DNA from 4 places in the Halalkalibacterium halodurans genome. Region 3 is predicted to be linked to each of the others. Evidence: riboswitches for the same ligand, from Rfam matches in the RefSeq annotation. Region 3 holds a riboswitch; each other region holds the start of a gene.

Region 1 (7,891 bases), 2.0 Mb from region 3:
GAATGCTGTTGTCCGTCAGCGTTATGTAAAACAAATTGCGGAAGCGAAAAAGGAACGAAAGCGCCGAAAACGTGCAGCATCTTATGCCTATCAGCTATATCCTACAGCGAGCCAACAACCAGTTGTGTTAACTGGTGAGGCTACATCTCTTACACTACCGATGGTAATTGAATTTTTACAGCAGTTAGCAACCCATCAAGTAGCAGACGGACAAACGCGTAAAGAGCAAGAAGAGCTGATGAAACAAAATGAACAGCTTCAAGAACGAAACAAAGAGCTTGAAAAAGAACTACAAAAAATCAAACAAGAGCATAGTATCATCGAAGAAGATTATCAATCAATGATCCAAATTATGAATCGTGCGCGGCGGATGGCGATTTTACAAGACGACGAACCAGCCTCGACGCAAGCATTTAAGATGGATAAAAACGGTAATTTAGAAAAAATCGCAAAATAACGAAACAAAACCCATTCGGTCATGAGTGACTGAGTGGGCTTTGTGTTGTATTAACGCTGGATTTCAATGCCATCGAGAAGTTTGCTGATGACGTGACCGGCCATGAATAATCCAGAAACCGACGGAACGAACGCATTAGAGGATGGTGGCATTTTCGCCTTTCGTATCTTTCCACTTTCGGCAGCCTCTGGGACAATTTCTTTGCGAATGTCTTCTCTGATTCGAATTGGCTGCTCATCGGAATAAACGACTTCGATCCCTTTATGAATCCCCTCTTTGCGTAAGCGGGTGCGAATCACCTTTGCAATCGGATCATAGCTCGTTTTCGAGATATCCGCAATTCGCAGACGAGTCGGATCCATCTTATTAGCAACACCCATACTCGAGATGATCGGAATGTTCCGCTTGAGACATTCTTTCATAAGATGAATCTTGTACGTAATCGTGTCACTGGCGTCAATGACGTAGTCTGGCTCGTAGCTGAAAAACTGCTCATATGTCTCTTCTGTGTAAAACATTTTTAAGGCAATGACTTCACACTCTGGATTTATGTCGGAAATTCGTTCTTTCATCAAGTCTACTTTTGGCCTTCCGACCGTCGATAGCAATGCGTGAATTTGACGATTCACATTTGTAATATCCACATCATCTTTATCAACGATGACGATGCGGCCGACACCGGAACGGGCTAATGCCTCTACGGAAAACGAGCCCACTCCGCCAACTCCTAAAACCGCAACCGTCGATTGCTTTAAGCGCTCTAATCCATCGTGTCCGATGGCAAGTTCATTTCTTGAAAATTGGTGCAACATTCCTTCTTCTCCTTCCACATGCGTCAATCCTTTTACGGAAATGACTATATCATAACAGATCGAAAAAACAAAGACCTCAACGCTGGATTCTGGGGAAACGAATATGAGTTAAAAAGGGGTTCATTGAGGTTGGTCTTACTTATGGCGGAAGCGATCGCTTTACTCTCTTAAGCGTAAAAAAACCTAAGGGTGTGTCCCCCTTAGGCTCAAAATACAGTGTGTGAAAGAGTCCCAAATGTGCCGTCGAAAACTTTGGTTTTGAACCTGCCCTCGGCAGGTGGGTGCTCTGCTCATCACTTCTTACGTCCCTCATCTATGAGAAAGGGCATGTAATCCATGAGGAGACAACAAGCTCCCTTATTCAAAAGTGTTGGCTCAAAACGTACAGTTATGCACGTACACCTCAGGACTCTTTGTTCAATTTCTGACCTTATTCTAGCATAAAGACCTCATCTTATGCAAGAGTGCACCATCTTTTTTCGCAATTTTCAGTCATTGTTTTCTTTTGTCGCTCACCTTGTAACTGTGATACGATAAATAGCAAATCCATTACTGATTATGGAGGGTTTACATGGACTGTCTTGCAAGTCAACGCTATGTTCTCATCAGGCAAGAAATAGGATGGATCGAAAAACGAACGATCGAGGAAACGTTTGAAATGCACCTGTTTCCTGATCAATTAGTAACATCATCAGAAACCTTTCCGCTCAAGCAGATTTTAGATATTTCTTACCGTAAGTCTGAAGAGGATATGGGCTATCTTTATCTTCATACGACCAGCGGTGTACGCACGTTTATTATTAAAGATGACCCTAAGCCTTTTGTTCAAGCGTTTCACCGATTGACGAAGGGTGATGCATATTTGTCGTAGCTAGCTGTTTTTCAAACGCCCCATAAACACGATAGAGACTTAATCCTAGCTGCTTCGAAATGAATGGGATAACATCCTCATATACCTTCAGCCACCACGCTTCGCCTTCGTCCGCCGCAAATGTATTGATCCGTTGACACGGTAAGTGCTCTACCACCTTTTCTGCTTCCTTTTTTTCATGAGCAGCAACCATGACAAGGACGTTCGCGATCCTGTTTTGCTCTTTTTCTTTTATGAGCATCGGTTGACGTTCTCCTTTGTATCGTTCATGGAACAAGTAATCTTCGACCATGCTGTTGGCCGTCGCCTCCTTCCCTGCACCAGGTCCAGTGAACAGCAGTCGCTCGATCGCTTTCCCTTCCAAGACAACAGCGTTCGTAACGCCATAGACTGTACTAAATGGATGATCGTTTGTAAAAAAGGCAGGTGCAACAGACCCAATAATGGTGTTATTTTTTACAGAGGCTCTACCGTCAAGCTTTAACGTGAGCCCTAGTGATTGACCTAATTCGACGTGCCAGTCGAGCACGTCATGTAGTCCGCTTCGCGAAATGTCGTCACGGTTTGACCAAATCCCAAAACAAAGTCGTGCTAATATTCGGATTTTATACCATGCATCATATCCTTCAATGTCGTCCGTTGGATCAGCCTCTGCATACCCTTTGGCCTGGGCTTCCTCCAGCATGTCTTGAAACGGTCGGTTTTGCTCAATCATCCCTGTTAAAATATAGTTTGTCGTTCCATTTAAAATCCCCGCTACTGATGTAAAGGAAGTCGTCGCTAGCGTACCTTTAATGGCATTTAAAATCGGGATTCCTCCGGCTACCGCTGCCTCGTAACAAAGGTACGTGTCGTTTTCGGCAGCTAGCCGTTCCAGTTCCTCTCCTCTTTCAGCAACGAGTTTTTTGTTTGCGGTCACGACGGGTACGCCTTTTTTCAAAAAGAAGCGGACATAATCATACACTGGCTCAATTCCACCAGCCGCCTCAAATACCACATCATAATGACGAGCAGCAAATGTCTTCCAATCGTCTGTTACAAGGGCGTACTGTTCACTATGTTCATGCTTTCTCCGATTGGTCACAAGCAACATTTCGAGAGTAACTTCTTTCCTTAATCCTCGCTCCAATTGAACTAGACTCTCGACAACACCTTGCCCAACGGTGCCAAATCCGATCACACCAACTTTAATCATCTGATTATTTCCCCTTTCGTATGCCCTCTCCTCATTTTTAGGTTCTTAGTCAAATGTTGGGGTGGCATAGGAGGGCGAGCCCCTCTTATCCTACCCCGAATGTCTGATGTTTGAATTGATGATGCAAGAGAATACGGTTTCGCAAGCGATCATAACGCCGAAAACCAAAGGCATTTCTCTTAATCACCTTCGTTTGATTATTCAGTCCTTCAATAAAACCATTGTTTAAGCCAAACGCGAGGCTATTCAAGATCTCGGTCTGCCAGTTCTTCAGCGTCTGAATGGCTCGGTGGAACTCCTTTAACGGGCTCGCCTCCACTCTTCGGTAAAAGGCGTAGAGACCTTGTTTCACCTCGCTCATTCGTCCTTCCCTTCCTTGCATCTTCGCTTCTTGATACCACTGACGAAAATGTTCTTTTAGCTCATACGCTTCCCTTAAATCAGGGGATAGCTCTAAGTACCGCTCCACCTTCTTCTTTTGCTTATCATCCAGTCCTTCTCTCTCTTTCTGAAACAGATGTTTGATCCGTTTACATCGTTTTCGATGATACGGATGGAACGCTTTTTGCACTCGGCGGCGAACCCCTTCCAGAGCCCAGTAGATGTAACGACAGAAATGGAACGGATCCCCAATGATGAGCGGGTGGCCTAAGGCCTTTTGAACAGCCGACTTGAAGGTATAACTGAGATCCATCACGACTGTTTTCACATGATGACCCTTCTCTTGAAGATATCGTTTAAGCGTATCGGCTTTACGATCCGGTAAGATATCCAGTGGCTTCCGTGTATCTGCATCCGCAATGATCACTTGATATTTCCCCGCATTCGTATCCCCTTTGTAATCATCAATCGCAATCCGAGGAGGAAGGTGATCCACCTTCTTCACGAGGGGGGCCGCCAATTGATCAAACCGGCGCATGGCAGTTGTCACGGACGTTTGGAATTGATTCGCTGTGTCCGTAAAGTTCTTCCCTTGAATGAGCCGTAAGCGAAACGCTTGATTCCATTCTACTGTCTGACGCTGATATCGCTCTACAAAACAGGCTTTCTCCGCAAACCGCTTCCCGCATCTGCACGCGTACCGGCGCTTTCGATAGAATAGATACACCCACCGTTCAAAGAGCTTGAGATGTTGAACTTTTTGGATGCGGTAATCATGGATTCTCTCGGTTCTCTCCCCGCAGGATGGGCAACGATGAGGCGTTCGCGGCATTTCTACATGGAGCGCGATAAAGTCCTCTCGTTCCTCCATCTTTGTGACCTTCACACCTTTTAATCCGGGCAAATCCATGGTAAAATTCATCGTACACGCAGCTCCTATCCTTTCTTTGTTTCTCGGCAATTCAAGGATAATGGATAAAGGAGCCTGCGTGCATTTTTTTTGCCCTCTTTTGTGCAAAAACCCCAACATTTATTGTAGAGCCCATTTTTATAAAAACTTGGCTCTCTAACAAAAAAACCTTTCCGATAAGGAAAGGTTTTCGCCTTCGCTTATCTTCCAGAATGAAATCATTCTGCTGAAATTAGCACCTTCGTTTGCTTGGCTAACAAACGGGTTGCCGGGCATCATCGGGTCAGTCCCTCTGCCTCTCTCGATAAGTCTTTTTATTATCACTTTTCACTTGATCTTGATTGCCATTATAAGCAGGAAATATCCGCCTGTCAATGAAAAGATTTTGATCACACGTTTACTTTATCTGGCTTATGACCAATAATTGATAAATTTAAATCGAGCAGTTGTTCTAGACTAACTTCTCCTGGCGCTTCTGTTAACAAACAACTTGCGCTTGCTGTTTTCGGAAACGCAATAGTATCACGAAGGTTCGAGCGACCAGCTAAAAGCATGACGAGTCGGTCAAGCCCAAGAGCAATTCCTCCATGTGGCGGGGTCCCATATTCAAACGCTTCAAGCAAAAAGCCAAATTCTTTTTGGGCACCCTCTTCTGTGAAGCCTAGAGCCGCAAACATTTTCTCCTGAACCGGGCGCTGATAAATCCTTTGGCTTCCACCTCCAAGCTCATAACCGTTTAACACAAGGTCATAGGCATCGGCGCGAACGCTCGCTGGATCTGTTTCAAGCTTCGTTAAATCTTCTTGCTTCGGACTTGTAAACGGATGGTGGAGGGCGACGAATCGCTTCGCCTCTTCATCGTATTCAACAAGTGGAAAGTCCACAACCCATAGGAAGTTAAATTTCGACTCGTCGATCAAGTTGAAATCTTTACCTAGCTTTAAGCGAAGAGCACCAAGGCTATCGAAGACGACTTCCTTTTTGTCAGCAGCAAAGAACAGCAAGTCTCCATCCTCTGCCCCCATCGCTTGCTGTAACTCAGCACCAGTCTCTCCTGCAAAGAACTTCGCAATCGGGCCTTTCAGCTCATCTTCTTCTACCTTCAACCAAGCTAACCCTTTCGCGCCGTATGGTTTGACAAACTCGGCAAGCCCGTCGATCTCTTTACGGGACAGGCTTCCTGCTCCGCCTTTCAAGTTTAGGCCTTTAACAATTCCGCCACTCTTGATAGCACTTGAGAATACTTTAAAGTCACTATCTTTCACAATGTCAGACAGTTCAATGAGTTCCATTTCAAAACGAGTGTCTGGCTTATCTGAGCCATATCGGTTCATCGCATCGTCATACGTCATTCGTGGGAACGGCAAAGCGACGTCGAGCCCTTTTACTTCTTTCATGATTTTTGCCATCATGTTTTCCGTCATCGTAAGCAAATCTTCTTTATCCATAAAGGACGTCTCAATATCGATTTGAGTAAACTCTGGCTGGCGATCAGCCCGTAAATCCTCATCACGGAAGCAGCGAACAATTTGATAATAACGCTCAAACCCTGAAACCATAAGAAGTTGCTTAAAAATTTGCGGTGATTGGGGCAATGCGTAAAATTCCCCGTGATGGACCCGACTCGGCACTAAATAGTCGCGAGCGCCTTCCGGTGTACTTTTCGTCAACATGGGTGTTTCAATTTCAAAAAACTCCTGTCCATCAAGAAAATCGCGAATAAGCTTTGTTGTTTGATGACGGAGCTTCATCGTCTCCTGCATGTCTGGACGACGAAGATCCAAGTAACGATACTTTAAGCGAATGTCTTCTGACGCGTCCGTGTTCGCTTCAATTTGAAACGGGAGTGATTTCGCTTTATTTAAAATTGTCAGGCGCTCTACATGAACCTCGATGGTTCCTGTCGCAATTTTGTCATTGACTGTACTTGGGTCCCTTTTTAAGACAACTCCTTCCACATCAAGGACGTACTCATTGCGCACCTTCTCTGCTGTCTCAAGTGCCTCCTGTGAAATATCGCTGTTGAACACGAGCTGAACGACACCCGAGCGGTCCCGTAAATCAACAAAAATGACCTGCCCTAAATCTCTTCTTCGTTGCACCCATCCTTTTAATTGAACTCGCTCGTTCACTTGCTCCTCTGATAGTTGTCCGCAATGATGCGTACGTCCGATCATGATTCGTTTCCTCCTTCGACTTGTTGTTTCATATGTGAGACTAAATCAGTTAGCGCGACATCTGTCTGCTCTCCTGTTTCCATATTTTTCACATTGACTTTACCTACCGCCAGCTCATCCTCGCCTAAAATAACGGTCCATTTCGCGTGAAGGCGATCTGCCGCCTTTAGTTGCCCTTTCATTTTCCGGTCTAAATAATCTTTCTCTGCGGAAATGCCAGCATTTCTTAGTTGATAGACGAGTTCGACCCCTTTATCTTTGGCCGCTTCCCCTAGCGTGACAACATAGCAATCAATCGCTTGGTTGTGGGCAGGTTTAGCCTGTTGAGCCTCCAACGCCATAATCGCCCGTTCGATCGAAAGGGCGAACCCAATTCCTGGTGTTTCCGGTCCACCGATCTCCTCGACTAATCCGTTGTAACGACCACCACCACAAAGGGTCGTAATCGCACCAAAGGCTTCCCCATCCACCATCACTTCAAAGGCTGTATGATTGTAATAATCAAGGCCACGAACAAGGGTCGCATCAACGACAAACGGAATATTTAATGCGGTTAAATACGATTGCACCTTTTCGAAATAGGCCTTTGATTCTGTGGATAGATAGTCATGAATCGACGGGGCCGTTCCCATCAGCTCATGATCCCGATCCTTTTTACAGTCTAAGATGCGAAGTGGATTTTTTTCTAGGCGATCCTGACAATCGTTGCAAAATTCATGAATTCTTGGCTTAAAGTGGTTGACGAGTGCTTCTCTGTGGGCAAGTCGGCTATCCGTATCTCCTAGGCTATTGATCACGAGCTTTAGATTTTTTAGTCCAAGCTCTTCGTAAAATCTCATCACAAGGGCCAACACTTCTGCATCAATAGCAGGATCAGCGCTTCCTAGTGCTTCTACACCAAACTGAACAAACTGCCGCATCCGTCCTGATTGCGGCCGCTCATAACGGAACATTGGCCCGATATAAAACAACTTCGTCGGTTGATTCGCTTGTCCGTATAGTTTATTCGAAACATAGGCGCGTGTGACAGAAGCCGTACCTTCTGGGCGTAGGGTCAAGCTTCTCCCACCGCGATCTTCAAACGTGTA
Region 2 (7,891 bases), 1.7 Mb from region 3:
CGTACGGAGGAGGAAAAGGCGGAATTGTCTGCGACCCGCGGGACATGTCGTTCCGTGAACTAGAAAGACTCAGTCGCGGCTATGTGCGGGCGATTAGTCAAATTGTCGGTCCGACGAAGGACATTCCGGCACCAGATGTTTTTACAAACTCACAGATCATGGCATGGATGCTTGATGAATATAGCCGAATACGTGAATTTGATTCACCGGGCTTTATTACAGGGAAACCAATTGTCCTTGGAGGCTCACACGGACGGGAGTCTGCTACGGCTAAAGGGGTTACCATTTGCATTCGTGAGGCAGCGAAGAAAAAAGGTATCGATCTTCAAGATGCAAGGGTGGTGATCCAAGGCTTCGGAAACGCAGGGAGCTTCTTAGCAAAATTCATGCACGATGCAGGAGCAAAGGTGATTGGAATTTCGGATGCTTATGGAGCTCTTCACGATCCAGACGGCCTTGACATTGACTATTTGCTCGATCGCAGGGACAGCTTTGGTACAGTTACAAAGCTCTTTAAAAATACGATCTCAAATGAAGAGCTATTAGAGTTAGATTGCGATATTCTTGTACCGGCTGCGATAGAAAATCAAATTACGGAAAAAAATGCGCATAACATTAAGGCACAAATCGTGGTCGAAGCTGCGAATGGTCCGACGACGATTGAAGCGACGGAAATTTTAACAAAGCGCGATATTCTTCTCGTACCAGACGTACTCGCAAGCGCAGGTGGCGTTACCGTCTCCTACTTTGAATGGGTGCAAAACAACCAAGGGTATTATTGGACGGAAGAAGAGGTGGAAGGAAAGTTAGAAGCTGTTATGGTTCACGCTTTTGATAACATTTATAAGCTGGCGAAAGGACGGAAGGTGGATATGCGTCTAGCAGCGTATATGGTCGGCGTAAGGAAAATGGCCGAAGCATCTCGCTTCCGTGGCTGGGTATAACGAGGTATAATAAAGATGGTGTCCCCTTATAAAGCTTTCACTTTATAGGGGGTTGTTTCATTTTTGAACGAAGGTCGAGTTAAAGAATAAGAGTGTGGTGAATCAACGTATGGAACAAGAACAGGTGATTATTGTCGGTGGTGGTCCGTGCGGGTTGGCAGCAGCGATTGCGTTACAAAATGAAGGTCTCAAGCCTCTTGTTATTGAAAAGGACAACATTGTGAGCGCAATCCATCGTTATCCGACCCATCAAACGTTTTTTAGTACGAGTGAAAAGCTCGAAATTGGGCAAGTACCGTTTTTAACAGAAGAGCGAAAGCCAAAGCGAAGCCAAGCTCTCGTCTATTATCGAGAAGTGGTCAAACGAAAGCAGATTCGTGTCAATCCATTTGAGCGAGTCACAAAGGTGACGAAGCAAGAGGACGGGACATTCTATGTAGTAACATCAAAGCGAACATATCACTGCAAGCAAGTGGTCATTGCCACAGGTTATTATGATCATCCCAATTCACTAGGTGTCCCAGGGGAAGATCTTCCCCATGTTTTTCACTATTTTAAAGAGGCGCACCCGTACTTTGACCAGGACGTTGTCGTGATCGGCGGGAAAAACTCCGCGGTCGACGCAGCCCTTGAATTGGAGAAGGCAGGAGCAAGAGTAACGGTCCTATATCGTGGAGACACGTACTCAGATAGTGTCAAGCCATGGATTTTACCGGAATTTGTTTCTCTTGTAAACCACGACAAAGTAAAGATGGTGTTTCGTGCACAAGTGAAACGAATCACAGCTTCGGAAGTGGAGTATGAGACCCATGGTGAGAGGAAAGCGGCAAGAGCCGATTTCGTGTTTGCCATGATCGGCTACCATCCAGACCACGACTTTCTGAAAACGATGGGTGTTGCTATCGATCACGATACAGGTCGTCCCATTCACGACCCAGAAACGATGGAAACTAACGTGGAAGGGATTTTTATCGCAGGTGTTATAGCTGCAGGAAATAACGCTAACGAGATATTTATTGAAAATGGCAGATTTCACGGAGAAATGTTCGCAAAACTGATTCGGGAACGAGTGGAGTAAAGAGCTGGGCATGGTGCCTAGCTCTTTTATTTGAAAAAGATTTCTTGTAATCTCTTATGATCGGTCGTCAATTCAAGGGCGACGAGTAGCTTTAATCGTGCTTTTTGACCATTTAAACCGTTCGTAAAAATAACCCCTAAATCTTTTAGGTGACGCCCGCCTCCCTCGTAAGCGTACGTTTCCTGAACGATGCCACTAACGCTTCTTGACACGAGTACCACTGGAATGTTGGCTTGATGAAGACGTTTGATGCTTGGGACGACCGCTGGTGGTAAGTTTCCTTGTCCGAAAGCCTCAATGACTAGGCCGTCAATTCCCGTGTCGGCAATCGCATCAACAACGGACCCATCCATGCCTGCGTAGGCCTTTAATAGCACAACTCGATGATTGATGCTTGAGACCGTATAGCTCTCTTTGTATGAAGGGGCGTGGTGGAAGGTAACGCCTCGTTTCGTGACAATCCCAATCGGCCCATACTGTGGACTTTGGAACGTGGCGACGTTACTCGTATGAGTTTTCGTGACGTTTTTTGCTGTATGAATTTCGTCGTTAAATACGACGAGAACTCCTTTTCCTTTTGCTTCATCTGTAGCAGCCGTTTTGACAGCAGAAATAAAATTGTGTGGTCCGTCCGCTCCGAGCTCATTACTGGAACGCATCGCCCCTGTGACAACGACAGGGACTTCCCAATCGAGTAACAAATCTAGAAGGTAGGCTGTTTCTTCTAACGTATCCGTCCCATGTGTAATCACGACCCCATCAAACGATTCATTACCTACTCGGCTCTTTAGTCGCTCAGCCAACTGAAACATGAGCTCAGGTGTCATATGGGGGGAAGGAATATTGAGAAAATCATCGACTTCGATCGAGGCAATCGATGTTAACGATTCGACGGTGGCAAACAGGGGATTTGTCTCTTTAGGCTGTACGCCCCCTTTTTCATCTTCATGCATCGCAATCGTTCCACCTGTGTGTATAACTAAAACTTTTTTCATGGCTCGTTCTCCTTTTGGCGAATGGTTATACTGTTTGAGTGAAAACCAGACAAGTGAATCTGACAAAGTGTACCCCTTCACTCCAAGTTGTTCACAAGCATCATCATAACATAGCTGTTCAACTGTAAAAAAGTCTCTTTCTTATTGCAAATCCATTTCGTGAACCTTACAAAACGTTTACAATGGGGGTAGTGAGTTTGGACGGAGAGGTTGAGACATTGTGTTCAGTTTATTGACAGCCGCCATTGCTCCAGCCATGGCGCTTCTATGCTTTTTTTATTTGAAAAATGAATACGGCTCGCAAACCTTGGGCTTTGTCGTGCGAACCTTTTTAATTGGCGCGCTCCTGATGTTTCCAGTCATGGTGCTCCAACATGCGTTTCTTGCGGAAGGTTTCTTTGCGAATCCTTTGTTAAAAGCCTTTATTCTTTATGGATTTTTCGAGGAATTTTTCAAATGGTTTATGCTTTATTTTTTCGCCTACAAACATGTGGAATTTAACCGTCGGTACGATGGGATTATATTTGGTGTTTCCCTTTCGTTAGGATTTGCCTCTATGGAGAATGGATTATACTTAATTGCTAACGGTGTGGAAACCGCGATCGGTCGGGCGTTACTTCCAGTGTCAAGCCACGCAATTTATGGCGTGATTATGGGATACTATTTAGGACGAGCAAAAATGGAAGAAAAGCATCGAAAGAAATGGCTCTTTCTCTCGCTCTTTCTCCCGGTTTTGCTGCACAGCTTGTATGATGCAATTTTGTTATTGTGGAGCAAGCATTTTCTTTTTGTCATGGTGCCCTTTATGTTGGTATTATGGTGGGTAGCGATACAAAAAGTAAAACTGGCTAATCAACTGGACCGCTAATGAAAGGTAGAGAAGTAGATACGTCTACCTTTGAAGAAAATGAATGGAGGTGTAGAGAGCATGGCAAAGGAACGGTACCGTGTCGTCATTCGCTGCCCTGAATGCGGTGAACGCTACATTCTTCGTGGCCACCGAAACGAAAAAGGAGAGTATGAAACGGGGTTTAAACAATGCATTTGTGGCAACGAAGATCACCTTTATATTGATGGTGCCCCAGAATAATCCATTCGCACCGTGAAAAAATAAACGAATTGAAAGAATGTTGTTGCATTTTCGCTAGAATTGTTGTAATTTTTATAAAAAGGTCTTGAAAACAAAATAGTGTCTCGTATTCTTATCCAGAGAGGTGGAGGGAACGGCCCGAAGAAACCTCAGCAACCAGCCACGATCCTGTGGTCAGGTGCTAATTCCTGCAAGCATTATTTGCTTGAGAGATAAGAGGAAGCGAGTGAGATCCAACACCTACTTCTTCTTAATCTTACATGACGAGAAGGTAGGTGTTTTTTTACACAATCAGAAAAGATCGAACTTTTCAGATAGTTTAAGGAAAATGAAGGCTTTCGCAACTTGGCGACGAGCTGATTTTTCCAATAGATGGATAGGAGGAGCAACCATGAATCGTAAAGAATTAGAAACAGCTTTAGTACAAATCGGAAATCGAATGGATGATCGAACAGGTGCGATCAACACGCCTGTTTACTTTTCGACCGCCTATCGTCACTCCGGAATTGGCGAATCCACTGGCTATGACTATGCACGGACAGGGAATCCCACGAGAGAAGTGCTTGAAAAGGCGATTGCTACGTTAGAAAACGGAGATCAAGGGTTTGCCTGTAGTTCCGGTATGGCAGCTATCCAAACGGTTTTTTCTCTTTTTCAATCAGGGGATGAAATTATTGCTTCCCAAGATTTGTATGGAGGGACGTACCGCTTGTTTGAAGGTGGCTGGAAAAAGTGGGGGCTTTCTTTCTCCTATGCTGATCCGCGAAATCTTGCAGCGTTAGAACAGCAAATAACAGAAAAAACGAAGGCGCTGTTTATTGAAACCCCTACGAATCCACTCATGCAAGAAGCAAATATTCGTGAGCTTGCCGCCCTTGCTAATAAACATGGGTTGCTGCTGATCGTCGATAATACGTTCTATACGCCACTTTTACAACAACCATTAAACGAAGGGGCCCATATCGTCATCCATAGTGCGTCAAAATACTTAGGCGGACACAATGATGTCATCGCTGGATTGATTGTTGCCAAAGGACAAGAGCTATGTGAGCAGATCGCCTATTACCATAACGGAATTGGCGGAACGCTCTCAGCCTTTGATTCATGGTTGCTCATTCGTGGGATGAAAACTCTTGCTCTACGAATGGAGCAGCATCAAAACAATGCGAGGGCTATAGCGTCTTACTTAGAAAAGCATGAAGGAGTAACGGATGTTCTTTATCCTGGACGGGGTGGGATGCTTTCCTTCCGCATCCAATCGGAGAGCTGGGTTAACCCGTTTTTACAATCGTTGAAGCTCATTTCATTTGCAGAGAGCCTAGGGGGAGTCGAGAGCTTAATGACCTATCCGGCGACGCAAACCCATGCCGATATTCCAGAGGATGTGCGGATCGCTAACGGTGTATGTAATCGCTTGTTGCGATTCTCAGTTGGGATCGAACATGTGGGTGATTTGATTGCCGACCTCGATCAAGCGTTCAACCGTGTCATCGAGCAGTCAGCGGTGAAAGGAAGTGAAGCACAGTGAGCGAACAGTACAGCTTGCAAACAAAACTACTTCATAATGAGCATAAGGTTGACCAGGCAACTGGTGCGGTAAGCGTACCAATCCAACACGCTTCTACGTTTCATCAGTTTGACTTTGATACGTTTGGAACGTATGACTATAGCCGTTCGGGTAATCCGACACGGGATGCTCTCGAAGCGGCGATTGCTGAGCTTGAGGGAGGCAATCATGGATTTGCGTTTGCTTCTGGGATGGCTGCCATCTCCACAGCGTTTATGCTCCTATCAAAGGGCGATCACGTTGTCTTAACGAAAGATGTGTACGGTGGGACCTTTCGCCTCGTAACGGAAGTTTTAACCCGGCTTGGAATTGACCATACATTTGTTGATATGACAAACTTGGCGGAAGTGGCGGCGGCCATCAGACCAAATACCCGTGTCCTTTATATGGAGACGCCATCCAATCCGACGTTGAACATTACCGACATTCACGGGGTCGTTTCACTGGCAAAAGAACACGAATGTCTCACCTTTCTTGACAACACCTTTTTAACACCTGCTTTGCAGCGACCGCTAGAACTTGGAGTCGATGTCGTCCTCCATAGTGCGACGAAATTTATTGGAGGTCACAGTGATGTTGTCGCAGGGCTGGCGGTGACAAAGGATGAAGAACTGGGAAAAAAGCTCGCCTTTTTACAAAACTCGTTCGGCGCTATTTTAGGCGTTCAAGACGTATGGCTCGTTCTCCGAGGTTTGAAAACACTTCATGTGCGGATGGAGCACGGAGAGAAAGGGGCTCAGCAGATCGCCGAATGGCTTCTAGGCGTCCCGGAAGTGAAGCGAGTCTACTACCCTGGTTTAAAAGATCACCTAGGACACGAATTGCAAAAAAGGCAGGCGGAAGGGTTTGGCGCTGTGCTATCGTTTGAGCTAGAAAATGAAGAGGCGGTTCGAAGGTTCGTGGAACATGTAAAGCTCCCTGTTTTTGCTGTCAGTTTAGGAGCGGTAGAATCGATCTTGTCTTACCCCGCCAAAATGTCCCATGCCGCGATGCCGAAAGAGGAGCGGGAGGCAAGAGGCATTCGTGATGGATTGCTTAGACTTTCAGTCGGGTTAGAAAAACCGGAAGAACTAATGGCTGACTTTAAAGCGGCATTTGCTCACGTTCGAGGAAAGGTGGAACATCTATGACGAACTTGGTCGAAGCGCTGAAAACGAACATATTAGTCGGAGATGGCGCCATGGGAACGCTTCTTTACGAGCAAGGGATTGACCGATGCTTTGAAGAGCTCAATGTGACCGATCCAGAGAAAATCGTGGCAGCCCATGTAGCGTATGTGGAAGCTGGAGCTGATGTGATCCAGACGAACACGTATGCGGCAAATCGGATGAAACTAGCAAAATATCAGCTTGACGACCAAGTATTGGAAATCAACCGCGCCGCCGTTCGATTAGCGAGAAAGGCTGCAAAACAAGAGACGTTTGTCCTCGGTACCATCGGCGGCATTCGCAGCATTCAATTTGAAGAAGTAGAAATCCAAGAAGTCCAGGACGTGTTTTTGGAGCAGATGAAGGCGCTCGTAAGCGAAGGGGTGGACGGTCTTTTATTGGAAACCTTTTATGATCTAGAAGAAGCGAAATTGGCCGTCAGTCTTGCCCGTTCTTTAACGGATTTGCCCGTCATCGCTCATTTATCGATCGCAGAAATTGGCGTACTTCAAGGGGGGAAACTGTTAGAAGAGGCGTTTGCAGAGCTAGAAGGGCTCGGAGCAGATCTTGTCGGCATTAACTGTCGTATGGGACCCTACCAAATGCTTCGCTCCCTCGAAACGGTTCAACTTTTGGACAGAGCCTACTATTCTGCTTATCCAAATGCTAGCTTACCAGATTATCGCGACGGTCGGCTGTATTACCATTCAAATCCAGAATATTTTTATGAAATGGGAAAACGCTTTGTGCAGCAAGGAGTTCGCCTTCTAGGAGGATGTTGTGGTACCACTCCTGAACATGTACGTGCGTTTGCTAAAGTTGTGAAAGGATTAAAGCCTGTTGTAAGCAAGCCTGTGAGATTGGAAATCAAAGAAACGTTGAGCTCTACTGGGCAAAAGACGGCTCGAGAGCCACTTGCGGAAAAAGTGAAGAAGCAGCCTTCGATCATCGTGGAGCTAGATCCACCGAAAAACTTGGCGATCGATCGGTTTGTTGAAGGGGCAGCGGCTTTGAAAAATGCTGGAGTGGATGCGGTGACGATGGCGGATAATTCCTTGGCTTCTCCTCG
Region 3 (7,891 bases):
TGCACCCCACAACACAATATCGGTATCCCCTGTTTGCGGATTATCTGTTTTCTTCGTATCAGTCGTATCGTTTTTGTTGCTGTCTTTAGTAGATGTTCCGTTTTCTTCCTGTTTTTCGTCATTTGTGCTTGCTACATTTACTTCTTGGATACTGCTCGTATCAAAGGAAAGACGAATCGTATAATCATGGTCATAGTCGATATCTTCCACCGTCACGTGAATCTTTGACTCTAACGGAGTTGATAGATCTGAAATTGGAAATTCAACGACCCGCTTATCCGCTGCTTCGTCCGTACTGACAACCGTTACATCACGGAAGCCACCATTGCTCGGCACTTTAAATTCTGTTACCCATGAACTATGGTTAATCGTCATTTGCATGGTCATGTTGCCACCGTTAACCGTCAAGCGCGCAGGTTTTTCCCAATAATCATTCGCCATTGAAGCCGAATCGTTATCGGCATGCAGAACCGTATATTGGATTGTGTATGTACCATCCGCCAGATTCTGCGCATGGGCACCGCTCGAAAGTAGTGTCCATGAAATAAAGCTAGTAACTAAAAAAACGGATAAAAACCATTGAAACCTTGATAAAATCCCCTTCATTGCCTTTCTCCTTTCAATCAATGAAAAAATAATTGATGAAATTGATTATTATTCTCACTCAATCGCAAAAAAATAAAACGATCGGTGTCGAACACAGGTGATAAATAAGTGAACATGATAATCATTCTCACCTGATACTTTAAAAAAAGCGCCCTTCCCCATATTTTATTGTTTAAATCCTTTGATATCATCACCCCCATGGCAACGATCACCTTTATGTGTCATGTTTTGGTACGAATTAATAGTAGCTCACAATGATAATCATTGTCAATTAGGAAGTGCGTTTTTTTCTTTCTTTTTACACAGTTTTTGATCGATTTGAAGAAAACTAGTGTTCACAATTGCTTTCCTTCCCTTCTTCATAAAAGAAAAAAGATGACTCCACTCATCATGAAGTCATCTTCTCCCCTACGCTTGTTGGCGTAAAATTTCAGCTTTATCTGTTTGCTCCCACGGCAACTCAACATCGGTTCGCCCAAAGTGACCGTATGCCGCTGTTTGTTTGTAGATTGGACGACGAAGATCTAACATTTTAATAATCCCCGCTGGGCGAAGGTCAAAGTGTTCCCGTACAAGCTCTACTAAACGTGCCTCTGACACTTGACCAGTTCCAAATGTATCAATCGAAATCGACACTGGCTTGGCAACCCCGATCGCATAAGCTAACTGGACTTCACACTTGTCAGCTAAACCAGCGGCTACAATATTTTTTGCTACATATCGAGCCGCATATGCTCCAGAACGGTCGACTTTCGTTGGGTCCTTTCCAGAAAACGCACCACCGCCGTGACGAGCATATCCACCATACGTATCAACGATAATTTTACGTCCCGTTAAACCAGCATCTCCCTGAGGGCCACCGATCACAAACCGGCCTGTTGGGTTAATAAAGTATTTCGTTTCTTCATCGATCAGCTCTTCTGGGACAACCGAACGAATGACATGCTGTTTTAGGTCGCTTTCAATTTGCTCCAGCGTCACTTCCGGATGGTGTTGTGTTGAAATCACAATGGTATCAATGCGAACAGGCTGATCGTTTTCATCGTACTCAACTGTGACTTGCGTTTTTCCGTCTGGACGTAAGTATGGAAGGATTTCATCTTTCCGTGCCTCTGATAAACGGCGAGCTAGTTTATGACTTAAAGAAATAGGTAGTGGCATGAGTTCAGGCGTTTCATTGTTCGCATAACCGAACATCAACCCTTGATCACCTGCGCCAATCGCTTCAATCTCAGCATCGGTCATTTGACCTTCACGGGCTTCAAGCGCTTGGTTAACACCTTGAGCAATATCTGGTGATTGTTCATCGATTGACGTTAACACCGCGCACGTCTCCGAATCAAAGCCATATTTTGCACGAGTGTATCCTATATTTCTAATGGTGTCACGTACGACTTTAGGAATATCGACGTATGTGCTCGTCGTAATTTCTCCAGCAACGAGAACCAAACCAGTCGTAACAGATGTTTCACATGCCACACGAGCGTTCGGATCTTCCTTTAAAATTTCGTCAAGAATGGAATCAGAAATTTGGTCACAAATTTTATCAGGATGTCCTTCTGTAACAGACTCTGATGTAAATAAGCGACGACTTCTTGTATCTGCCATTTACGAATATCCTCCCTTAAGCACACCCTTACCAACGGCAGGCTGCGCAAAACATGATACGGCACTCATTCTCCACAGCACACTTGCAAAAGTATAAAAATGAGGAAAACCCTTTTCCATTATGAGGAAAAGGGTTAATTAACATACCTTTCGCCTCTTATCTTTCAAGGCAACGCCTTGCAGGTTAGCACCTTTTCACCTTTGTTTAACAGGTGTTGGTTGCTGGGGTTTCTTCGGGCCTGTCCCTCCACCAACTCTGGATAAGAGTATCCGTTCGCGACATATCATAACGTAGATTGGGCACTGTGTCAATATGGTAATCATTGTTTATTAAAATGTTCATTCTTTTGTCTTGTTATTCATGACGAAAAAATGGTCAACTATTCTTTTCGAGTTTGCTGTGAATTTTCTTCTTCTGAATGGAGACGGTCCTCACGACTCTTATGCTCTTCCATCTCTTGCCGGATTTCTTCTCGCATTTGCAGTCGTAATAATTCATTTGCATTATCCCTCGGTTTTACTTGGCTGTACACCCCGCTAGCAGTTAACCCGATGATTAGTGCAATAATGACCTGCTCTCCCCATTCTTTCGGCAAAAACCAAAGAACCGAAGCAATTGCAACAGCAAGCAGCGAACGATAATTTTTATCCATATTCACCGCATTGCCGACGACGGTCACAAGGGCTGCCACCACCGCGGCTATTGTTGCAATGTCGAGAATAAATACATCCTGCATGCTAAAAGCCTCCTTAAGCCGATGCTTCTGTATCGTATGCATCTCTCACTTAAAGGGGAACCTTTTAGGAAAACTTAGCTAAAGCTAAGCCTTAATGGCAGAACATTACTTCCCTTAAGATGTATAGCTAATTTTATTTAAAAAGTGTCACATTTATCATTTTTTAATAATAGTATAGACTATTAATTTAAATGTGTTATACTAAATAAAAATCATGACATTCTTTTTAGGAAGAGGGGTCTGCTTGCATGAATACGATATCAACTACAACACGTCTTGAACAATTGCTGGGCGACCAGCACGTCTTAAAAAATGCACCAGCTTCTACTTTAGTGGAGAAATCATTGCTTCGTGGCGAAGGAAGGCTGACTGATACTGGTGCGTTAACAGTAGCTACAGGGGCTTATACAGGACGCTCACCAAAAGATAAATTTATCGTGGATGAGACTTCTGTCCATGAAAAAATCGAATGGGGACAAGTCAACCAAGCCATTGAAAAGGAAACGTTTCTACATTTATACGAAAAAGTTCTTACGTACTTAGCTGATAAAGATGAATTGTTTGAATTTCGCGGTTTTGCAGGGGCTGACAAGACGTATCGTCTTCCCCTTCAAGTCGTAAACGAATTTGCATGGCACAATTTATTCGCTCAACAGCTGTTCATTCAGCCAACAACTGAAGAGTTAACGCAACATACACCTGAGTTTACAATCGTCTCAGCGCCAGGTTTTAAAGCTGATCCGTCGGTAGATGGCACACGATCGGAAGCATTTGTGATCATCTCGTTTGAAGAGCGTATCGTCCTCATTGGTGGAACGGAATACGCAGGAGAAATGAAAAAGTCGATTTTTTCTGTTATGAACTACCTCCTTCCAAAGCAAGATGTCTTATCGATGCATTGTTCAGCCAATGTTGGGGTAGAAGGTGATGTCGCTCTATTTTTCGGGTTGTCGGGTACAGGAAAAACAACCCTATCAGCTGATCCAAACCGCAAACTCATCGGTGATGATGAGCATGGCTGGTCGGAGCGTGGCGTTTTTAACATTGAAGGCGGCTGCTACGCCAAATGTGTTAACCTATCCTACGAAAAAGAACCGCAAATTTGGAATGCGATCCGCTTTGGCTCCGTTCTTGAAAATGTCATCGTTGACGAAAAAACAGGGCTACCGGATTACAACGATACATCGTTAACCGAAAATACACGGGCAGCTTATTCTCTTGAAGCGATTCCAAACAGTGTGATCCCAAGCGTCGCAGGTCATCCGAACACGATTATTTTTTTGACGGCTGATGCCTTTGGCGTGCTGCCTCCAATAAGCAAACTTACTCCTGAACAAGCGATGTACCATTTCTTATCAGGATACACGAGCAAGCTTGCTGGAACGGAACGAGGGGTCACGTCACCTGAAGCGACATTCTCCACTTGCTTTGGGGCACCGTTTTTACCATTACCAGCAGCTCGATATGCGGAGATGCTAGGGGAGAAAATAGCCCAATACGAAGTTCAAGTGTTCCTCGTCAATACCGGTTGGTCAGGAGGACCTTACGGTGTCGGTCAACGCATGAAGCTCAGCTACACACGGGCGATGGTTCAAGCAGCTCTTCAAGGGGAATTAAATACGGTTGAAACGATCACCGATTCGGTATTTGGCCTGCATATCCCAACGCGTTGTCCTGGGGTACCAGACTTTGTCCTCCAGCCTCGAAACACATGGGACGACAAAGAAAAGTATGACAAAAAAGCACAGGAGCTCGCAAAGCAATTTATCGAAAATTTTAAACGGTTCACGAACGTAAGTGAAGCGATTCAAAAAGCAGGACCAAGTATTTAGCCATTACAGAATGACCTCGGCAAACATTAGTTGCCGAGGTCATTCAAGCGAAACGACAGGTCCTTCTATTCCAGAACCATGTTGACAGCTAAAACCTTGTCCTTAAAAGGGATTGGCTCTAATGGTTTCTTTTAATGCTCTATATTTCTTTCATTCATCCTATTAAAAATAACTAGGCTTTGTTTATAAAAAATGAATAAAAACTTGCATATTTTCAGACTTGATTATTTTCATCTGTCTGTTGAAGAAGAAACTTTATAATTTACTTAGTATACCATCAACAAACTTCTTCTTTTCATCGGTGTATAAACGTTCATCATTAGGATATTTTAATGCCAACCTCTTTTTTAATGTTTCGTATTCTCTTGCTTTTTCTGGATTCTCATTAAGATAATCTCTAAAAGAGGTATGCTCTTTCCACCAAGTACCGTTATGTTCAACTATGTGCATTATATGTGTCTTCGTTAGGTTTTCTAAGTTAGAGAATTTAGCAAAAACTACTTTTCCTTCAAGACGTACTCTCCGCAAATGGTAATATCCACTTTCTTTTAATCTCTCTTTATCGAATTTCTCAACTTCATTTAAAGATTCCACTCCAACGAGTATGTCGATGATAGGTTTTGCATTAATACCTTCAATAGCTGTACTTCCGAAATGCTGAATGTCCTTGATGTTTTCTCCAATGATGGATTCTAACATTTCTTTCTCTTCAACAAATAGTTCTTTCCATTTTGGCGAATAAGCTACCAACTTTACTTTTCCTTTATTTACTCCTAACATTAAAGCCCCTCCCTAATAACGGAATATGATGTTTGTTGAATGATAAGTGGAAACAAAGGAAATCAAGGTTAGCGTGGCAGATAGGGTGCATGTTAGTAACGGAAATCTAGAAGGCTTTTTTATCCTTGTTTTTCTAATTTATTATGATGTTGAAATAACGTTACATTTTAAATCGATTGTATATGATAAACCGTGAAATTTCAAAGTATGGCAATTATTAATTTTTATTTTTTTTAAAAGGTAATACCACCTGTCGGTCATTTGACAGGTGGTTTTTATATAAAAGCAAAGCGTATAGCGGTAATGTTCATCTATAAGACAGTCAAAGGAGTGTTTATGAGGGCTCCTCTACATCTAGCCATTCTTGAGACCATGCTTCGACTTTTTTTAAGACCGGTTCCAGCGCTAAACCTTTTTCCGTTAAGGAATATTCAATCCGAACAGGCGTCTCCGGATATACGTCACGTTTAACAATCCCGTGCTGCTCCAAATCCTTCAATCTTTCGGAAAGCACTCGACCGCTTATCGGAAGAGACGACTCAATTGACCTGAAGCGCTGTGGCCCTGATAGTAATTGATAAATGATCAAGCCCGTCCACCGTTGACTTAGAATCGTAATCGCTTTTTCAAATCGCGGACACAAGTTCGACTGATTCATTTTAACTCACCTCTACTGTTATCTTATCCCATACTAAAGCTGATTACAAATTTAACGAAATGTACTTGACGTCATTTAATTATGATTATATACTTACTTACATAAAGTAATTAATTAACTTTAATTTCATAGGAGGAATACAATCATATGCTAACAAAAGAAGAAATCGGCGTACTACTTTTACGTTTATTTTTAGGAGTCACATTTTTCATTCACGGTCTCGTGAAATTTCAAGACGGGATCGGTCAGACGGTAGGATTTTTTGATAGCATCGGAATTCCTGGCTTTCTTGCCTATGTGGTAGCAATTGTAGAGCTTGTCGGGGGATTAGCCGTTCTATTAGGTGTTGGGACAAAATATGTTTCCATTTTATTCGCTATCATTATGGTTGGCGCGATTGCGACGGTCAAATGGCCTGCAGGATTCTTAGGTGGATATGAACTAGATGTTGCCTTGCTCGCCATTTCTGTTTATTTTGCACTCGCAAAAACGGCTCCTTTAGCATTGGATAACATTCTTTTTACATCCAAAAAATTAGCAAAAAAAAAGACTGGAGGCACTTATGATGGAGTTCCACCGTCAGCCAAACACCTTTGTCGATCTAGTGAACATTAAGGTAAGTGATTTATCACGTGCGTTAACGTTTTATCAAGAAATCATTGGCTTTCAAGTGTTAGAGCGCTCGGAGCGATCGGCTACCCTTACAGCAAACGGTCGTACGCCTCTTTTAGTTATAGAGCAACCAGATCCGGTGATTGCAAAACAACCACGAACCACAGGACTTTATCACTTTGCCCTATTATTGCCGAGCCGTGCTGATTTAGGGAGATTTCTTAACCATTTGCTACAATCAGGGTACCCATTGCAAGGGGCATCTGACCACCTTGTGAGCGAAGCGATTTATTTTGCTGATCCGGATGGGAATGGAGTTGAAGTGTATGCCGATCGGCCGTCTTCATCATGGGATTGGAGCAACGGGGAAGTCAAGATGAGTACCGAACCAATCCATGCGGAGAACTTACTAGCCGAAGGCAAAGATGAGCCTTGGACGGCACTCCCCCCTGAAACAATCTTGGGGCATATTCATCTCCACGTGGCAAATTTGTTCGAGGCTGAAACTTTTTACATTGAAGGATTAGGGTTTAACGTTGTTGCCCGATTAGGGAATCAAGCTTTGTTCATTTCGACCGGCAACTATCATCACCATATAGGCTTAAACACGTGGAACGGTGTAGGTGCCCCTACGCCTCCTGAACATAGCGTTGGCCTGAAGTGGTTTTCACTTACGTATCCGAGTGAAGAGGTTAGGGCAAAAACGGTCAATCGACTAGAAACGATCGGGTTTCAAGTCGAACGGAAGCATGGTGAAGAATGGGTGATCGATCCTTCAGGCAATCATATTCGTCTACTTGTAGATGCCTCCTAATCATTTTCTTATTTAAAGCAACGAGACCTCTTGTTAAGAAGGTCTCGTTGGTTGTGTATTATGCTGCTTCATCCAATTCGCGGCTTTCGTCAATATTTTTCGATGTTCTTGGGCGGGAAATTGATGCGAGTATGCTGGGAAATACCAAGCTTCATACGGCTTCCCTTCTTCTATTAGCCGTGCTTCCAACCGTCTCGCATGCTCAAACGATACATGCTCGTCTAACTTCCCGTGAACAATTAAT
Region 4 (7,891 bases), 180 kb from region 3:
AAAATGATTGACTTATGGGCAGCCCTTTTGAATACAAAAAAATCGCCCCGTTCGTTATAATGTAAGTACCCACACAAACAAAATAAGAAAACGGAGGCGATTCTTTTGAGTAACTCTATAGCTACTTTCATTCATTATAACATGGACCAATTAGTCCTTCCAATGGATTTTAGCGATCTCATCCCCGAAGACCATGTGGCGCGTGTGGTGAATGACATGGTGGAAATGGTGGATGAAGATCTCTTCTACGCCCCATATAAAGGTGGCGGCCGGAGTGCCTACCACCCAAAGATGATGACGAAAATCATTTTGTATGCCTACACGCAAAAATTATATTCGTGTCGCGACATTGCCAAGTCCCTGCGTGAACATCTTCCGATGATGTGGTTGGCCGCTCGTCAAACACCAGATTTCCGCACCATTAATCGTTTTCGCTCGGAACGAATGAAAGACATCATTGAGCCATTGTTTACGTCCCTCATTCAGTTACTGCTCGACCAAAACTACATCACCATGGACAACTACTTTCTCGATGGAACCAAAATCGAGGCGAATGCCAATCGATATACGTTTGTTTGGAAAAAGTCCGTCCAGAAGTATAAGGAGCGGCTACAGGACAAGCTCGAAGAATTATTCGCCCACATTGAAGAGACGATTGATTCCGATAACCAGCAGGTAGAGAATGATCAAGGGGAAAACAAGCGTGTGACTTCTGAACAGTTACGTGAAGCTGTCACTCAAGTGGAAAAACAGGCGAATCAAGCGGAACAAGCCCTTCATGACGAACAAGATCCGGTTCTGAAAAAAGAGAAAAAAGCGGAAGCTCGTCACTGGCGCCAATTACATAAGAAGTTAAACACAGACTATCTGCCACGCTTAGAAAGATACGAAGATCAATTAGCGACATTCGGTGATCGAAATAGTTTCTCCAAAACCGATCGAGATGCCACATTTATGCGTATGAAGGAAGATCATATGAAAAACGGTCAACTGAAACCCGGATATAATGTACAGGCAGGGACCGAAAATCAATTCATTGTCGGTTATTCCATTCATCAACGCCCAACAGATACTCGTTGTTTGATTCCACACCTTCGTATGCTTGAAGAACGCCAACTCCCCTTTCCAAAGAAGCTAATCGCAGACGCTGGTTATGGAAGTGAGCCCAACTATTTATATATCGCTGAAAACGAATGGGATGCCCTCATCCCTTATCATACGATGAGAAAAGAAGAAAGCCGGGTCTATCGGAACGACCCATGGAAGGTACAGAACTGGACGTATTTGGAACATGATGATACCTATATATGCCCAAATAACCGGAGAGTGACTTTTCGATACTACCGCAAACGAACGGATGCCTACGGATACGAACGAGACTTCAAAATATATGAATGTGAAGACTGTACCGGGTGTCCATTCAAGACGGATTGTACAAAAGCGAAAGGCAATCGCCAGATTCACTATAATCCGGTATATGAAGAAGGAAAATCAAAAATGAAACGAGCCCTTGATACGGAAGAAGGCGCAAAGACCTATCGAAAACGGAAAACAGAGGTCGAAAGCGTGTTCGGTCATATCAAGGGCAATCGGTCGTTCCGTCGTTTTCACCTTCGTGGCCTTGACAAGGTGAACATTGAGTTTGGGCTGATCGCAATCGCCCACAACTTCCTGAAACAGGCGAAGACCATCCGCCTGTTTCAGGAAGAGATAAACCGATCATCGGAGACAAAAAGCCTGAAGCGACTTATAAATGTCACTTCAGGCTTTTCTTTTTAAGGGCTTTTGAGACAGCCCCTTTTGGCCATTATTTGCATAGCATTGGCTTTCGGCCTTCTGTCTACACTATGAATACCTCTTAGACAAAAGGAGGAGAGGGCCCGGATGGATCAGATGAAAGTCGATGTGACAAGCAAGGTTCATGGGAAGTTGGAGAACGGTCATCTCAACCTATATATCGATCGTGCGAAAATTGGTCGTATTATTGAGACGAATGCTGGATTGCAATATGAAATGGCAGAAGGCTTTGATTTTCGCGATGATAAAGTGTTTCAATATGAAAACCCAGCACCAAATCAAGTGAAGTCTTATGTTGAGGGATGTGACCAGGGCTGGTGCTAAAAAGCTGTAACCCAAGCGAGAACAAGCTCGTTTGGGTTTCTTTAGTGGGGCAAAAAATTCATAGCCCTATTCGCTTCCTATTTCATGAAATTTCTACTAAACTATTTAGGGGTACGAAATTCTTTTGATGAGGAGAAGTGAGATGAGTCGTTTTATTCGTGAGTGGCACCAACAATGTAAAGGGTTTAATCGCAATGTACGCCACTTTTTTGTCTCCTCCCTTTTGTCTAACATCGGTTTAGGGATCTTCATGGTCATTTACAATTATTATATTCGGGAATTAGGATACGATGAACAAGTCAATGGACGCGTGATTGCAATGCAAGCAATGGCCACCGCGATTGCGCTACTACCTGCTGGTTTCATTAGCGATCAAAAAGGGCGAAAAAAGATGATCTTTATTGGTGCCTTGTTGACTGCGATTAGCTTACTGCTGCGTTCAATTTTTGCCGGTGAATCCCTCTTGCTGATGACCGCTTTTATGACAGGTTTTTTTCTCGCGTTTATTCAAGTGTCAGCCATTCCCCTTTTAGCGGAAAACTCATCGGAGAAAGAGCGAGTCCATTTGTTTAGCTTCAACTTTGCTTTAATTATGATCGCTAACGTCATTGGTAATTTACTAGGTGGGATACTGACAGATGCCTGGAATGTATTATGGGGAGTTTCGATGCTTAGTAGTGTTCGTCTGACATTGCTGATTGGTACCGCATGTTTTTTTGCCGCTTTATGGCCAGTGCTGCAAATAGAAGAGCGCTCTAAACAAGCAAATGCTCATCATGAGGACACTTCGCTTATTCAACAAATGAAACAACACCGCTCAAGCCTTAAACTGATCGGCTTATTTGCGATTGCCAATGTGTTAATTGGCTTTGGTTCAGGCCTCGTTATCCCCTATTTAAATTTATATTTTACCGATCGATTCGACATGAGCACGTCCCTAGTTGGCATTGTCCTCTCCATGGGTCAGGCGATGACTGCTATTGCTCTCATGGTCGGGCCGATGGTTGCCCATAAGTATGGCGAAGTACGAGCTGTTGTTTACTTGCAGCTCGCCTCTTTACCCTTTTTGCTCGTGGCCGCTTTTACGATGAACCCTTGGCTGGCCGTCCTAGCCTTTCTTTTCAGGCAAGCATTAATGAATGCTGGTAATCCGATTCAAATGGCGCTGATGATGAGAAGCGTGCATCCGGCGATGAAAGGATTGGCGAATTCAGTTGGACAAATGGTGTTCCAGCTCGGGTGGGCTGTCATGGGTCCTGTTTCTGCTGGAATCGTTGTCGTTTATGGGCCCTATACAGGGTATGCGATCGCCTTTTCAATGACGGCTATCTTATATTTGATCGGATCTGCCTACTTCTTTCTTGTGTTTCAAAGAGTGAATTAAACGAAAATTTAAACTATTTTACTATTGTTGACAAGGACTTTTTACCGTGATATTATTCTGACAATGAACATGCGAATAGTGTAAGAAAATCTCTTACGAATAGTAAGAAAACTCTTATCATGAGAGGTGGAGGGACTGGCCCGATGAAGCCCAGCAACCGCCAAGCAGCAAATCGCTTGGAAAAGGTGCTAATTCCTGCAAAGCGATGCTTTGAGAGATGAGAGAAGGGAAGACGTAAAACATTCCTTTCTGCTCATGGCGGAAAGGTTTTTTTGTTCTATTATGCAGTTTGATTCACGGAATTGTACTTTCTTACGATAATGATTTGCGTGCTCCTTGAGACGAAATTTGCGAGAGTGAGAGTTTTTGCTCTCGTACTGACTTTCGTTAAATTGGTAACGCGTAGACGAACTGATATATTTTTAGAAAAGAGGGCTTAACATGATATCGCTAGACGGCATAAGAAAAGTCTTTAAAGCGAAAACGGGATCGGTTACCGCTGTCGATGGCGTAAATTTAAAAATAAATGAAGGGGAAATCTTCGGTGTCATTGGCTATAGTGGTGCCGGTAAGAGTACCTTGATTCGAATGCTCAACATGTTAGAGCGTCCAACAGAAGGAAGCGTCATTGTGGCGGGGAAGGATCTTTCGAAGCTTTCCGATCGGGACCTTCGGATCGAACGGCAAAAAATCGGGATGATTTTTCAGCATTTTAACCTGCTATGGTCACGAACGGTCAGAAAAAACATTGCATTTCCACTTGAGATTGCAGGGGTTCCGAAAAAGGAGCGAGAAAAGCGAGTCGATGAGCTGATCAATCTTGTCGGTTTGGAAGGTCGAGAAGAGGCGTATCCGTCACAATTAAGTGGCGGACAAAAGCAACGTGTCGGAATTGCGCGAGCGCTTGCCAATAACCCGAAGGTGCTGTTGTGTGACGAAGCAACTTCTGCCCTTGATCCAAAAACGACGGATTCGATCCTCGATCTCCTGGTGGACATTAACGAAAAGCTCGGTCTTACGATTGTGTTAATTACACATGAAATGCATGTCATTCGAAAGATTTGCCATCGGGTCGCCGTCATGGAAGCGGGAAAAGTGGTTGAGGAAGGTCCAGTCCTCGATGTTTTCCGTAAACCGAAGGAGCATATAACAAAAGAGTTTGTAAAACAAGTAACAGAGCCGGAAGAGACGGTTCAGCATTTGCTCAATGAGGTGAAATCAGGACGCATCGTCCAACTAACCTTTGTCGGGGAGTCGGCTGAAAAGCCCCTCATTACAAATCTCATTCGCACCTTTGCAGTCGACGTCAACATTTTGCAAGGGAAAATTTCAAAAACACAAGAAGGTTCGTATGGAACGTTGTTTATCCACCTCGATGGACCGAAGGACGAAATTGAAAAGGCGATTACCTATATGCATGAGCAGCAACTAGAATTGGAGGTGATTGCCGGTGCTTGAGAATTTTAAGTGGGACGCTTTATGGGAAGCGACGAAGGAAACGATTTACATGACGTCCGTATCTGTTGTGGCGACCTTTGTCATCGGAATCATTCTCGGTTTAATTCTGTTTTTAACGAGCAAAGGAAACATGTGGCAAAATGTTGCCATTCATACGGTGTTCAGTGCGATAGTTAACATTTTTCGCTCCATCCCGTTCATTATTTTAATTGTTCTTTTAATTCCATTTACCCGAGCGCTGTTCGGTTCCATGTTAGGAGCCAATGCGGCGTTACCTGCGTTAATTATCGGTGCTGCTCCCTTTTACGCCCGGATGGTCGAAATTGCCTTGCGTGAGATCGATAAAGGGGTGATTGAAGCGGCACAGGCGATGGGGGCCGGCCATTTTCGAATTATTTGCCGTGTCCTTATTCCTGAATCATTCCCAGCGCTTATTTCAGGAATAACCGTAACGGCGATCGCTCTTGTGAGCTATACAGCGATGGCCGGTGTCATTGGTGCCGGTGGATTAGGACACTTTGCCTTTCTTGAAGGGTTTCAACGAAACAACCCTGAGATTACATTGGTGGCAACAATCACGATCCTTTTTCTCGTTTTTATCATCCAATGGATCGGCGATTTTTTCACAAATATAACAGACAAACGATAAGGGGGATTTTTTCAAATGAAAAAGTTTTTAAGCATTATTGGCGCGGCGACGCTTTCGTTATCACTTGTTGCTTGCGGTGGAACTAGTGAAGAGGACACGCAAGGGACTGAAGAAGCAGAAGGAGAAGCATCAGTGGATGAGCCTGTAACGATTAAAATCGGGGCTTCTGCTGTTCCGCATACTGAAGTGCTTGAATTTGCGGCACCTCTACTTGAAGAACGGGGGATTACGCTCGAAATTGAAACATTTACTGATTACATTTTACCTAATACAGCGTTAAGAGATGGAGATATTGATGTGAACTATTTCCAAACGCCAGGGTATTTGGCTCAGCAAATTGAAGAATATGACTATGATTTCGTAAGCCTAGGTGAAGTTCATGCCGAACCGATTGGAATTTATTCAAAAGAGTATAGCAGCCTTGAAGAGCTTCCAGAAGGAGCAGAGATTATTTTCAGTGACTCGATTAGCGACCATGGAAGAATCCTTCCGATCTTTGAACGAGCTGGACTGATTGAGCTTGACGTAGAAGAAGGGGAGCTTGCGACAATTGATGATATCTCTTCCAACCCGAAAAATCTCGTATTTGGCTCACAGCAAGTAGAGGCACGTTTCCTTGCGCCATCTTTTGAAAATGGTGAAGGAGATGCTGTGGCGATCAATACGAACTATGCATTAGAGGGTGGCGTCGACATCGAGCAATATGGAATTGCTTTTGAGTCAGAAGATGTCTTACAGCCAAACTTAATTGTTGTTCGTGCAGAGGATCAAGATCGCCCTGAGTTCCAAGTACTTGTTGAAGTTCTTCAATCTGAAGAAGTTCGTCAGTTTATCGAAGAGCAGTACAATGGCGCGGTCATTCCGATGGGGTAATCGATAAGGACCAGTGATGATAATCGCTGGTCTTTTCTTTGTAAATGAAGAAAGGGAGGCGTAGCTGTCTGGTGCATGGCCTCAAAAGCGAGGCAACTTTCCGAAAGGCAGTAATAAGTCATCACCTTTTTTTGTAGTACACCGTGATTTATTTATCTCTGTTACTTCTCAAGCAGGGGTTTTTCTTACGTTATGGGAGGCGCTCAGTTCGATTCAGGAATATTCGAAAACTGGGAAAAATTATGTCAGAAAAGAATGAAAATATTTGAAGGAACTTACAATAAAGCGTCGAAATTGTAACAATATCGAAAGGGCAGAATTTTTTCGTGCGATTAGTGGGAGTGTTATCATCATGAACCGTCCATTTTTTAAAAGCTGGCTGCAAAGAAAGACAAAGCCAAAAGAAAAAAAGAAATCATATCAAGAGCGTCTGAGTGAGATCGGAAATGATTATAAGGATGGAAATGAGAATTATCATGCAGCTATCGGAAAAATGGCGGCATTTTTTGCTCATGAAATAAGAAATCCTCTAACCTCGATTATCGGTTTTACTCAATACCTTGAGCAAAATGAAACGATTCGCTCTGATCCCACGATTGCCCAATATACGTCTATCATTAAAGATGAAGCTATTCGTATGGAGGCGCTCATTCAAGAGTTATTAACGTTCGCCAAAGCCCATCTTGACGAGGAAAACTTGTCATTGATTGATGTTAAGCGTAGCATTGAAAAGGTTATTCTCATTCAGAAAATGAAGCAAGACAAGAAAGAGATCCGGTTTCGCACAGATTTGGCAGAAGGCTTATATATTTCAGGTAATGTAACCCGCTTTGAGCAAGTACTTATTAATCTTATTAAAAACGCTGTTGAAGCAATAGAGGAAGAAGGAACCATTTCCATCAAGCTTTCCAATGATCAGGACGCAGTGATTCTTGTCATTCATGACGATGGACCAGGAATTGCTGAGGATCAATTAGAGAACATTTTTTATCCTTTTTTTACGACGAAGGATGAGGGAACAGGCTTAGGATTGCCCATATGCAAAACCATTATAGAAGCCATGGAGGGAACGCTTGAGATCAAGAACCATCCAAAAAGAGGTGTGGTTGTCACATTAACCATTCCAAAAGGGAAAAACATGATGATTTAAATCTTTCAGAATGATAGGGGAGAATCACGTATGTATCACATTTTAACCTTCCTAATATCCATTTTGGAATGGAGCGCCCTCTTATCGTTTCCCGTTCTATTATTTGGTTATACGTTCCGCCGCTATCGTTTATCAATTGTAGCGATTGGTACGTTATTAAGTCTTTTATCGATTTTTGTGTTACGAATGGTCCCCCATTTGCACTTGCCGATTGTGATTTTCATTCAAATGACCGTTTTGTATATCCTTGTCAGAT

What was found. Region 3 has a riboswitch for S-adenosylmethionine ahead of metK (methionine adenosyltransferase). Riboswitches for the same ligand answer to the same signal wherever they lie in the genome.
Region 1: it holds a riboswitch for S-adenosylmethionine, as region 3 does, so the genes downstream of both, FED51_RS06920 (ISL3-like element IS651 family transposase) here and metK (methionine adenosyltransferase) in region 3, are expected to answer to the same signal.
Region 2: it holds a riboswitch for S-adenosylmethionine, as region 3 does, so the genes downstream of both, FED51_RS08805 (methionine biosynthesis PLP-dependent protein) here and metK (methionine adenosyltransferase) in region 3, are expected to answer to the same signal.
Region 4: it holds a riboswitch for S-adenosylmethionine, as region 3 does, so the genes downstream of both, FED51_RS17715 (methionine ABC transporter ATP-binding protein) here and metK (methionine adenosyltransferase) in region 3, are expected to answer to the same signal.

Annotation. Positions count from the first base shown of each region.
Region 1 is NZ_CP040441.1:1,430,513-1,438,403, reverse strand. It holds gene FED51_RS06945 (RsfA family transcriptional regulator) at 1-457, shown strand, start outside; gene FED51_RS06940 (tRNA threonylcarbamoyladenosine dehydratase) at 508-1,269, opposite strand; RNA gene ssrS (6S RNA) at 1,494-1,682, opposite strand; gene FED51_RS06930 (hypothetical protein) at 1,841-2,140, shown strand; gene FED51_RS06925 (homoserine dehydrogenase) at 2,082-3,335, opposite strand; gene FED51_RS06920 (ISL3-like element IS651 family transposase) at 3,421-4,638, opposite strand; SAM riboswitch class I at 4,824-4,937, opposite strand; gene aspS (aspartate--tRNA ligase) at 5,016-6,803, opposite strand; gene hisS (histidine--tRNA ligase) at 6,800-7,891, opposite strand, start outside.
Region 2 is NZ_CP040441.1:1,774,145-1,782,035, forward strand. It holds gene FED51_RS08785 (Glu/Leu/Phe/Val family dehydrogenase) at 1-944, shown strand, start outside; gene FED51_RS08790 (YpdA family putative bacillithiol disulfide reductase) at 1,054-2,022, shown strand; gene FED51_RS08795 (asparaginase) at 2,049-3,017, opposite strand; gene prsW (glutamic-type intramembrane protease PrsW) at 3,238-3,885, shown strand; gene FED51_RS21100 (hypothetical protein) at 3,946-4,107, shown strand; SAM riboswitch class I at 4,217-4,326, shown strand; gene FED51_RS08805 (methionine biosynthesis PLP-dependent protein) at 4,499-5,635, shown strand; gene metC (cystathionine beta-lyase) at 5,632-6,804, shown strand; gene FED51_RS08815 (bifunctional homocysteine S-methyltransferase/methylenetetrahydrofolate reductase) at 6,801-7,891, shown strand, end outside.
Region 3 is NZ_CP040441.1:3,440,104-3,447,994, forward strand. It holds gene isdC (heme uptake protein IsdC) at 1-606, opposite strand, end outside; gene metK (methionine adenosyltransferase) at 1,015-2,214, opposite strand; SAM riboswitch class I at 2,369-2,481, opposite strand; gene FED51_RS16750 (hypothetical protein) at 2,595-2,951, opposite strand; gene pckA (phosphoenolpyruvate carboxykinase (ATP)) at 3,200-4,783, shown strand; gene FED51_RS16760 (GrpB family protein) at 5,039-5,563, opposite strand; gene FED51_RS16765 (winged helix-turn-helix transcriptional regulator) at 5,898-6,221, opposite strand; gene FED51_RS16770 (DoxX family protein) at 6,369-6,836, shown strand; gene FED51_RS16775 (VOC family protein) at 6,787-7,647, shown strand; gene FED51_RS16780 (alpha/beta hydrolase family protein) at 7,681-7,891, opposite strand, start outside.
Region 4 is NZ_CP040441.1:3,616,910-3,624,800, reverse strand. It holds gene FED51_RS17730 (IS1182 family transposase) at 142-1,779, shown strand; gene FED51_RS17725 (YusG family protein) at 1,885-2,121, shown strand; gene FED51_RS17720 (MFS transporter) at 2,264-3,505, shown strand; SAM riboswitch class I at 3,617-3,729, shown strand; gene FED51_RS17715 (methionine ABC transporter ATP-binding protein) at 3,947-4,963, shown strand; gene FED51_RS17710 (methionine ABC transporter permease) at 5,013-5,612, shown strand; gene FED51_RS17705 (MetQ/NlpA family ABC transporter substrate-binding protein) at 5,628-6,485, shown strand; gene FED51_RS17700 (sensor histidine kinase) at 6,838-7,635, shown strand; gene FED51_RS17695 (hypothetical protein) at 7,666-7,891, shown strand, end outside.